Regions from separate parts of the Paeniglutamicibacter sulfureus genome, predicted to be linked through region 2. Evidence: predicted binding sites of a transcription regulator. Region 2 holds the regulator's gene; each other region holds the start of a gene.
The links. Region 2 encodes HrcA, which represses chaperone genes, less so after heat shock. Its sites were predicted from a motif close to TTNGCACTCGNNNNNNNCGAGTGCNAA; they were not measured.

Region 1: the regulator HrcA is predicted to act here: its motif matches at 1,540-1,566, upstream of groES (co-chaperone GroES).
Region 3: the regulator HrcA is predicted to act here: its motif matches at 2,047-2,073, upstream of groL (chaperonin GroEL).

The regions. Positions count from the first base shown of each region.
Region 1 is NZ_BAAAWO010000001.1:1,380,418-1,383,693, forward strand. It holds gene groL (chaperonin GroEL) at 1-1,038, opposite strand, end outside; gene groES (co-chaperone GroES) at 1,100-1,396, opposite strand; gene ABD687_RS06240 (hypothetical protein) at 1,885-2,385, opposite strand; gene ABD687_RS06245 (DUF2306 domain-containing protein) at 2,597-3,276, shown strand, end outside.
Region 2 is NZ_BAAAWO010000001.1:589,185-592,460, forward strand. It holds gene ABD687_RS02635 (DUF3097 family protein) at 1-775, opposite strand, end outside; gene hrcA (heat-inducible transcriptional repressor HrcA) at 1,056-2,069, shown strand; gene dnaJ (molecular chaperone DnaJ) at 2,119-3,252, shown strand; gene ABD687_RS02650 (16S rRNA (uracil(1498)-N(3))-methyltransferase) at 3,249-3,276, shown strand, end outside.
Region 3 is NZ_BAAAWO010000001.1:3,712,466-3,715,741, reverse strand. It holds gene ABD687_RS16860 (phosphotransferase) at 1-17, opposite strand, end outside; gene groL (chaperonin GroEL) at 232-1,869, opposite strand; gene ABD687_RS16850 (LytR C-terminal domain-containing protein) at 2,150-2,809, opposite strand; gene ABD687_RS16845 (DUF3263 domain-containing protein) at 2,904-3,200, opposite strand.

The DNA of each region.
Region 1 (3,276 bases), 790 kb from region 2:
CAGCTGCGAGACACGGTCATTGACGTCCTCGACCGTGCCTGCACCGTCAACGATGGTGGTCGAGTCCTTGGTGATGGTGATGCGGCGAGCCGTACCCAGCACCTCGAGGCCGACCTGGTCCAGCTGCAGCCCCAGGTCCGGGGAGACAACCTGTGCGCCGGTGAGGATGGCAATGTCCTGCAGCATGGCCTTGCGGCGGTCGCCGAAGCCGGGGGCCTTGACGGCCACGGCGTTCAGGGTGCCGCGGATCTTGTTCACGACGAGGGTGGAGAGGGCTTCGCCCTCGATGTCCTCGGCGATGATGAACAGCGGCTTGCCGGCGGCCAGCACCTTTTCCAGCAGCGGCAGGAACTCTGCAACCGTGGAGATCTTGCCGGAGTTGACCAGGATCAGCGCGTCCTCCAGGACGGCCTCCTGGCGCTCCGGGTCGGTGACGAACTGCGGGGACAGGTAGCCCTTGTCGAACTGCATGCCCTCGGTGACAACCAGCTCGGTGGCGGTCGTGGAGGATTCCTCGATGGTGATGACGCCATCGGTGCCAACGGTCTCGAAGGCCTTGGCCAAGAGCTCGCCGATTTCCTCGTTCTGTGCGGAGATGGCCGCGACGTTGGCGACCTGCTTGCCCTCGACCGGAACGGCGTTGTCCTTCAGGCGCTGCGCAACTGCCTCAACGGCAACTTCGATGCCGCGCTTGATTTCGCCCGGGGCGGCGCCCGCGGCAACGTTGCGCAGGCCCTCCTTGACGAAAGCCTGTGCGAGCACGGTGGCGGTGGTGGTGCCGTCGCCTGCAACGTCGTTGGTCTTGGTGGCTACTTCCTTGGCCAGCTGCGCGCCAAGGTTCTCGTAGGCGTCTTCCAGCTCGACCTCACGGGCGATGGTCACGCCATCGTTGGTGATGGTCGGTGCGCCCCAGGCCTTTGCCAGCACCACGTTGCGGCCGCGCGGGCCGAGGGTCACCTTGACGGTGTTTGCGAGCTTATCAATGCCCGCTTCGAGGGCGCGTCGCGCCTCTTCGTTAAAAGCTAGCTGCTTTGCCATGTCTTGCTCCTTATAAGCTACGTAAAGCCCCGGCCAGGGGCCGGGGCTTTACGAGGAAAAACTACTTTACGACGATGGCCAGGACGTCGCGGGCCGAGAGCACCAAGTACTCGTCGCCGCCGACCTTGACTTCGGTTCCGCCGTACTTGGAGTAGATCACGACGTCGCCTTCGGCTACGTCAACGGGGACGCGGTTGCCGTTGTCATCGACGCGGCCGGGGCCGATTGCCACGACTTTGCCTTCCTGCGGCTTTTCCTTGGCGGAATCAGGGATGACCAGACCGGAAGCAGTGGTGGTTTCTGCTTCGAGCGGCTGGACGACAATGCGGTCCTCGAGAGGCTTAATGGAGACGGACATCGTCTCTCCTTTGCGTGAGTTACCAATGGTTTACGGGCCGTTCGGGTGGTACCAACCGTCGTCGCGGTGCCAGCTGGTGAATTACCTCAGGCTTTCAGCACTTGCCGGGATCGACAGGCGCCACCAATGACTCTAGGCAACCATTAGCACTCGGTCAAGGCGAGTGCTAATTACGGGGTCATTTACGCCCTCGGCGCATCTAACGAGTTGCGCCGATGTCTCCGAAGTGGCGCTGGGAGTCGGCACTTTGCCGAACCTTGATCGGGACATCGGAATCGTGGGTAAGTACTGGGTAGTCGGAGAAGAGCGGGGCTCCCCTCGGACCTCCCGCCGGTTTTCCCAAGGAACCGGCACCGTCGAGGGGAATTCACTCTGGCCTCCCCAACATGAACAACGGCGCCATCCCCACGAGCAGGACGCCTTCATCCTGGAATACCCCTGCCTCATTGTCGGAAAGTGCCGTTCACTTCCCACCGCTGTTCCATTTCCTACGCCCCTCGAACCCATCGTTCGCCGCGTGTCATTACGTAGCGCTTCCAGACGTAGCCCCAGGGGGTCACGGCAAGGATCGGCACAACGAAGAGAACGTTGAAGAGCATCGTCGCCGTTGCCGCATCCATGTCGTTGGCGATCAGGTGGGGCAGCGCCACGATTGCGAGCCACAGAACCTTCCACATCGTTTCGAACAGCAGAATCGGCAGCATCCCGAGGGGATAGCGGAGACCAAGGAACGCCAGCAGGGACATGGCAGTCAGAATGCAGAGAACCACCCCTTCGAACACGGGCATCGACGATGCCTGGAGCAGCAGCGGCCACTTAACGATCATCAGACCCACTGCCATGAAGAGATAGCCGCCGCGCATCATGTTCAGGCGGAAGGTGGGCAGTTGCCCGGGCCCGGTGGTCAGATCCGGGAGCGGTGCTGCCGCTTGGGGCTGCAAAACTTGGGGCTGGGAAACCGGAAGCGTTGACGAGGCGGAGGATGGCATTGTCTTGTACCTTTCGAATGCTGCGGTTTCGACGGTGCGGGTGCGGTGGCAAAACCCTGGGGTGATGTTGTTGCTGTCTTGACTCAACTTTCCCTGCCGCCGTGAGAGCGCGCATCGTCGGAATGGCCCGAATCGCACCGACCGAAAGTACGGCTTGGTCCTCGGCCAACCTGCCGATGTCTTCCCCCGATTTACGGGCGAGGATCGAGTCATGACAACTGAAACCACCAACAGCCGCGCTCAAAACGGTTGGCCGCCCAAACGCCGCAGAGCCCCGTGGCTGGCACCCGCCGGGCTGATTCTCCTCAGCCTCATACCGGTGATCGCCGGCATGTTCCGGGTCACCGAGCTGACCAGCGGCGGCGTCATCACCCCAGACAACGCCCGATTCTTCGCCTCGCCGATTCCGGTGATCACCCACATCGCCAGCGCCACGGTATATTGTCTGCTCGGTGCGTTCCAGTTCGTGCCGTCGCTTCGCCGCCGGCGCGGCTGGCATCGCATCGCCGGCGGCATCCTAATTCCCGCCGGCCTGCTCGCTGCCCTGTCCGGTTTGTGGATGACAGCTTTCTACGCATCGCCGGATGGCGGCAGCGCGCTGCTTATGGTCTTCCGGTTGTCCTTTGGCGCGGCCATGGCGGCTTGCATATTCCTTGGAATCATCGCGCTCAAGCGCCGGGACTTCAGCGCTCACGGCGCCTGGATGACCCGCGCCTATGCGCTTGGCATTGCGGCGGGAACCCAGGCCGTCGTGTTCGCGTTCTGGATCCTCGGCGTTGGGCCGGTCAACAGCCTGACCGATGCGCTACTCATGGGCGCAGCGTGGGTTCTCAACGCCGCAGTCGCCGAGTTCGTGATTCGCCGGCGCGCCCAGATGGCCCGCGCATTCCC
Region 2 (3,276 bases):
GCACCTGCCCCAGGATCCTCTCCCAGCCCTGGGCGACATCGATCTGCTCCTGGTGCGGCCACCCCAGCCCCTTGAGGATGCCGGTCTTCCAGTCGGTGCCGCGCGGCACGACCGGCCACGCCTTGATCTTCAGCACGGAGGGGCGGATGGCCTGCCACACATCGACGTAGGGGTGCCCGACGATCAGGACGTTGCCGGCAGCGCCGGGAACGCGCATCGCCTCGGCGGCGATCCTTGCCTCCTTGGTTCCTGCGACGAGGTGGTCGACCAGGATGCCGAGCTTGCGCTGCGGGGAGGGCGCGAAGGCACGGATGGCACCGGCCAGGTCGTCGACGCCGTGCAGCGGTTCGACGACGATGCCCTCCACGCGCAGGTCGTGGCCCCACACCTTCTCGACCAGCTGGGCATCGTGCTTGCCCTCGACCCAGACGCGGCTGGCACGCGCCGTGCGTGCCTTCAGGTCGGTGACCATGCGTGAGCCGGAGGCGCTGCGTGCGGTTCCCTGGGGAGCCGGGGGAGCGGCGGCGGGTTCGATGATTTCCACCGGCTCGCCCTCGAGCAGGAAGCCGAAGCCGGCGCGGAAGGACTTGGTGCGTCCGTGGCGGTCCTCGAGAACCATCACGCGCATGCCGCCGGATTTTTCGGTGCGAACCACCTCGCCGACCCATCCGCTTTCCACGTCCTCCAGCAGCAGGCCGCGGGCCAGCGGGACCTTGCGCAGTGTGCGTTTCCTGGGGGCGCTGATGTCCTGGGCGCCCCAGCCGTGGTAGCTCATCGTGTCACTTTCAGCTAGTGGTCAACAGGTCCCGGACCCATGTACGCAGCGGATTCGTTTGCCAGGGGCCGGGCAGCGTTCCGCCCTCCCACTGGCTGATGTGTCGAACGCGGCATCGCGGTCACGGACCAAACCATGCTAACAAGGGATGCGAAAGGTATTAGACTTAGCAGTTGAACGTGTCGAGTGCCAATGCCTGCCGTCGGGCCTCGGTGCGCGGCCGGGGGTGTGGACACTGCCCCCTGGACCATGGTGATCCGGCTTGCTGGGAGAGGTGAGAATGACCGAACCACGTAGGCTCGAAGTCCTTCGAGCCATCGTTGAGGACTACGTGCAGTCACGGGAGCCCGTTGGTTCGCGTGCCCTGCTCGATCGCCACGATTTGGGCGTCTCCGCCGCCACGATCCGCAACGACATGGCATCGCTGGAGGAGGAAGGGCTCATCGTGGCCCCGCATACCTCCTCCGGGCGGATCCCCACGGAAAAGGGCTACCGGCACTTCGTTGACCAAATCGGGGACATCAAGCCGCTCTCGGGCGCGGAACGACGCGCCATCGCGGCGCTGCTCGAGGGATCCCACGACGTCAACGACGTGCTGGAAAACACCGTGAGGCTGCTGGCCAGCATCACCCGGCAGGTTGCCCTGATCCAGGTGCCGCACTATTCGAACGCCACCGTTCGCCACATCGAATTGGTGGGACTGGGCGGCGGGCAGACCCTGGTGGTGCTCATCGCCTCCAGCGGCAAGGTCGAACAGCGCGTGATCCTGCTCCCGCCCTCCTTGGGGGAGTCGGACCTGCAACAACTGCGCGCGGTGCTTCTCTCCGTCCTGGACGCCAAGCCGATATCCGACGTCGTCCGGCTCGCCCAGGGTGTCCCGGAACTCGTCGAGCCGCGCCTGGCACCGGCGGTCCGTGCGTTGGCCGAGGCCCTTGGCGCCCTGGCGCGCAATTCCTCGGTGGACAGGATCCTCACCGCCGGCACCGCGAACCTGGCCCGCGCCAACCTGGATTTCCCGCTGAGCATCACCCCGGTGCTGGAGGCGCTCGAGGAACAGGTGGTGCTTTTGCGCCTCTTCTCCGAGCTAGAACAGGACGCCCACGGCATTGCCGTGGGCATCGGCACGGAAAACCAATACGGCGCCCTGACCGAGGCCTCGGTGGTCGCCACCGGATACGGTCCCGGCGAGCAGGCCATGATCGGCGTGCTGGGTCCGACGCGGATGAACTATCCCACCTCGATGGCCGCGGTTCGCGCCGTCGCCCGATATCTTTCCCGAATCCTGGCCGGCTAATGCGGGTCGTAACATATTTCTTGAAGTACGAAAGGACACAGCGAGCACTGTGAGCACCCATTACGAAGTCCTGGGCGTCAGCAAGGACGCCACCGGCGAGGAAATCAAGAAGGCCTACCGCAAGTTGGCCCGAAAGCTCCACCCGGACGTGAACCCCGGCGAGGACGCGAGCGAGAAGTTCAAGCTGGTCACCCGCGCCTACGAGGTGCTCTCCGATGCGGACAAGCGCGCCAACTACGATGCCACGGGCAACGAGAACGGCAACGGCCAGACCGGCTTCGGCGGCGGCGGAGGATTCGGCGGGGGTGGCTTCGGTGACATCTTCGAGCAGTTCTTCGGCGGCGGCGGAGCCCAGGGTCCTGCTTCGCGCACCCAGCGCGGCCGCGACGCGTTGATCACCGCCATCATCGACCTGGCCGACGCGGTGGCCGGGACCGTCTACCCGCTGGAGATGGAAACGGCAGTCACCTGCCCGACCTGCGAGGGCAGCTGCTGCCGTCCGGGCACCTCCCCGGTCACCTGCACCATCTGCCACGGTGCCGGACAGGTCCAGCGCCCGGTGCGCTCGTTCCTGGGCCAGATGATGACGGTTGAGACCTGCGCCGCCTGCCGCGGCTTCGGCACCACCATCCCCGACCCCTGCATCGACTGCAATGGCCAGGGCCGCATCCGCGAACGCATTTCCAAGCAGCTCAAGGTTCCCGCCGGCGTTGCCAGCGGCACCCGCATCCACCTGGCCAGCCAGGGCGAGGCCGGCCCGGGGGGCGGACCGAACGGCGATCTCTACGTCGAGATCGAGGTCCGCCGGCACAAGATCTTTGAACGCGACGGCGTTGACCTGCACGCGCGGATGAACGTGCCGATGACGGCCGCCGCCCTCGGCGCGGACCTGGACCTGGAGACCTTCGACGGCTCCCAGGTGATCGAGGTCGAATCCGGCGCGCAGTCAGGGGACACTGTTCGGCTTCCGGGCTTGGGCGTCCCGCGCCTGCGCGGCGGCAAGCGCGGGGACATCATCGTCCACCTGCAGGTGGAGACTCCCACCAAGATCGACTCCGAACAGCGTGAGCTTCTTCAGCAGCTGGCCAAGCTCCGCGGCGAGGAATTCGCCGAGGGCCGCATGGAAAACAGCGGCGGAATGTTCTCGCGACTGCGCGGGAAGCTGGGCAACCTGGGCGCATGAGCAACCAGTGCTTCTTCCTGTCGC
Region 3 (3,276 bases), 3.1 Mb from region 2:
ACTTCGATGTGGGTCACGGCTCCATGCTAGTCCGCCGCAAGCAATCCCCCCCCATGCCTGAAGGCGTAACCGGCGCATGGCGGTCCGGGCGTCAGGAGCCCGTTAACGCCGCGAGCCGCCTTCCATGCGGTGTCCCATCCTCCCCGAGGGGGAACGGGACACCGTGGGAAAGCGGCTCACGGTTTAGTGCCAGGTACTGCTAACGCGCGGGGCGTGGTGAAACAGGAGGGATTAGAATCCGCCCATGCCGCCCATGCCACCCATGTCGTCGCCACCCGGTGCTGCTGCGCCGGCCGGAACCGGCTTGTCAGCGACAACGGCTTCGGTGGTCAGGAACAGGCCGGCAATGGAAGCGGCGTTCTGCAGGGCAGAGCGCGTAACCTTTACCGGGTCGTTCACGCCGGCTGCGAGGAGGTCCTCGTAGACGCCGGTGGCTGCGTTCAGGCCGTGACCGGCAGGCAGGCCCTTGACCTTGTCGGCGACAACGCCCGGCTCCATGCCGGCGTTGAAGGCGATCTGCTTCAGCGGAGCCTCGATGGCAACGCGGACGATGTTCGCACCGGTTGCTTCGTCGCCGGTCAATTCCAGCTTGGCGAATGCTGCAGCGCCAGCCTGGATGAGGGCCACGCCGCCACCGGCAACGATGCCTTCTTCAACGGCAGCCTTGGCGTTGCGCACTGCATCTTCGATGCGGTGCTTGCGTTCCTTGAGCTCGACCTCGGTAGCGGCACCGGCCTTGATGACTGCAACGCCGCCGGCCAGCTTGGCCAGACGTTCCTGCAGCTTCTCGCGGTCGTAGTCCGAATCGGAGTTCTCGATCTCGGCGCGAATCTGGTTCACGCGACCGGCGATCTCCTCGGCGTCGCCTGCACCCTCGACGATGGTGGTCTCGTCCTTGGTGACAACGACCTTGCGGGCGGAGCCCAGCAGGTCGATGGTGGCGTTTTCGAGCTTCAGGCCGATTTCCTCGGAGATGACCTGGCCACCGGTGAGGATGGCGATGTCGGCCAGCATGGCCTTGCGGCGGTCGCCGAAGCCCGGTGCCTTGACGGCGACGGACTTGAACAGGCCACGGATCTTGTTCACGATCAGGGTGGCAAGGGCTTCGCCCTCGATGTCCTCGGCGATGATCAGCAGCGGCTTGTTCGACTGCATGACCTTCTCAAGGATCGAAACCATGTCCTTGACGTTGGTGATCTTCGAGTTGACGATCAGGATGTACGGATCCTCAAGGACCGTTTCCTGACGCTCGTTGTCGGTGACGAAGTAGGCCGAGATGTAGCCCTTGTCGAAGCGCATGCCCTCGGTGAGCTCAAGCTCGAGTCCGAAGGTGTTCGACTCCTCGACGGTGATGACACCTTCCTTGCCGACCTTGTCCAGTGCCTCGGCGATCAGGGCGCCGATTTCGTTGTCGCCGGCGGAGATCGATGCGGTGGCGGCGATCTCTTCCTTGGTTTCGATTTCCTTGGCGGAAGCCAAGAGCTCAACGGTGACGGCCTCGACGGCCTTCTCGATGCCGCGCTTCAGGGACAGCGGGTCGGCGCCGGCGGCAACGTTGCGCAGGCCTTCCTTGACCAGTGCCTGTGCCAGGACGGTTGCGGTGGTGGTGCCGTCGCCTGCGACGTCATCGGTCTTCTTGGCAACTTCCTTGACGAGTTCCGCACCGATCTTCTCGTACGGATCCTCGAGCTCGATCTCCTTGGCAATGGAGACACCGTCGTTGGTGATCGTGGGGGCGCCCCACTTCTTTTCCAGAACGACGTTGCGACCACGCGGGCCAAGGGTGACCTTGACGGCGTCGGCCAGGATGTTCAGGCCGCGCTCAAGGCCGCGGCGTGCTTCCTCGTCAAATGCAATGATTTTGGCCATAGCGGCTTATGTCCTTTCGGGACGTTCATGCGTATCTACGACCTGAGGCAACGCCCGCGACGGACGAAGAATCCACGATGTCATGGGACGATCGCAAAAGCTTCTCGCTGCCCTGGTCAAGGACTCACTCAAACACCGCCCCAAGGCTGCATGTATCCGCTCGAAACTCCGATCGAATTAGCAGTCGGGACGTGCGAGTGCTAATACAAATCTTGGCACTCAACCACTCGGAGTGCAAGCTGTGGGTCTTTGCCGTAAGCGTATTGCGGCGCCAGTGCGGCTAGTTGTAGTTGCTTCCCAGCACGATGGCGATATTGCCCGGGATGTTTGCGCTCTGCATGACCGAGGTGATGCCCAAGGCGTCGGCCGCGGCCTCCGCGGTGGCCCGATGGGTCTCGGCGCGGTAATAGACCGTGGAATAGTTGACTTTCTTGGTCCAGTTCGATGCCGCGACATTGCTGAACCCGGCATCCTGCAACTCCGTGCGCGCCTTGCCGGCAAGGCCGCCGACCTTTGCACCGTTGTAGACGCCCATTGCCATGGAGGTGTCAGCGTCTTCCGCCAGACCGCTTTCGCTGGCCTCGGTGGAGGAGCTGGCTTCCGTGGATTCGCTAGCCTCGTCCGCCGATTCGCTCTCTGCGGGCGTTTCGCTGGCTTCGTCTGCCGATGTGGACTCTGAGGAGTCCGCGGCGTCCTGGGTGCCCGAGGAGCTGGCGGCAACCGGTGCCGGGTCGGTCGTGGCGCCCGTGAGCTTGGGCAGGACCATGAAGGAGAAAAGTCCCACCACCAGTGCAATCGCCCCAAAGACCATCAGCCAACGCAAGCCGGATCGAGCCCCGCCCACGGACGCGGCGGAAGCCCAGCCGTTTTCGCGGTGCGAGCCGCTACGGTTGCTGAACTCTGGGACGCGATCAAATTCATCGCGCGGATAGTTGGTCATGCCCGTCCTCGGTGATCTGGCTTGCAATGTGGGCATGCGCGGCTGCAGGAATACAAGCGCGGCCGGGCCCCGAAACGCCAGACGTGCGTTGCAATCATGCCTCGGGTCCGAGCCGTTTCGCCGACCGAGCGCGATGCCTCGTCGTTCGTAGTCTACGCAATCGCTTGACCAGCATGGGGTCATGGGCCAGCGCTGCGTCCGTGTCGATGAGTGTGTTCAACAATTGGTAGTAGTTGGTTGGCGAGATGGAAAACAGCTCGGAGATGGCTTGTTCCTTGGCCCCGGCATACTTCCACCACTGGCGTTCCAGCGCGAGAATCCGCTGGGAACGCTCGTCCAGCCCGCTGGATTCGTCGAGCTCAAACTCGAGCTCAAGTGCCTCGGATGACATTGCACTTCCCTCAACTATCCGGTTCCCGGTTTACGGTGAACTACCGGGCAATCTGCCCCAACCGTAACTATTCTAA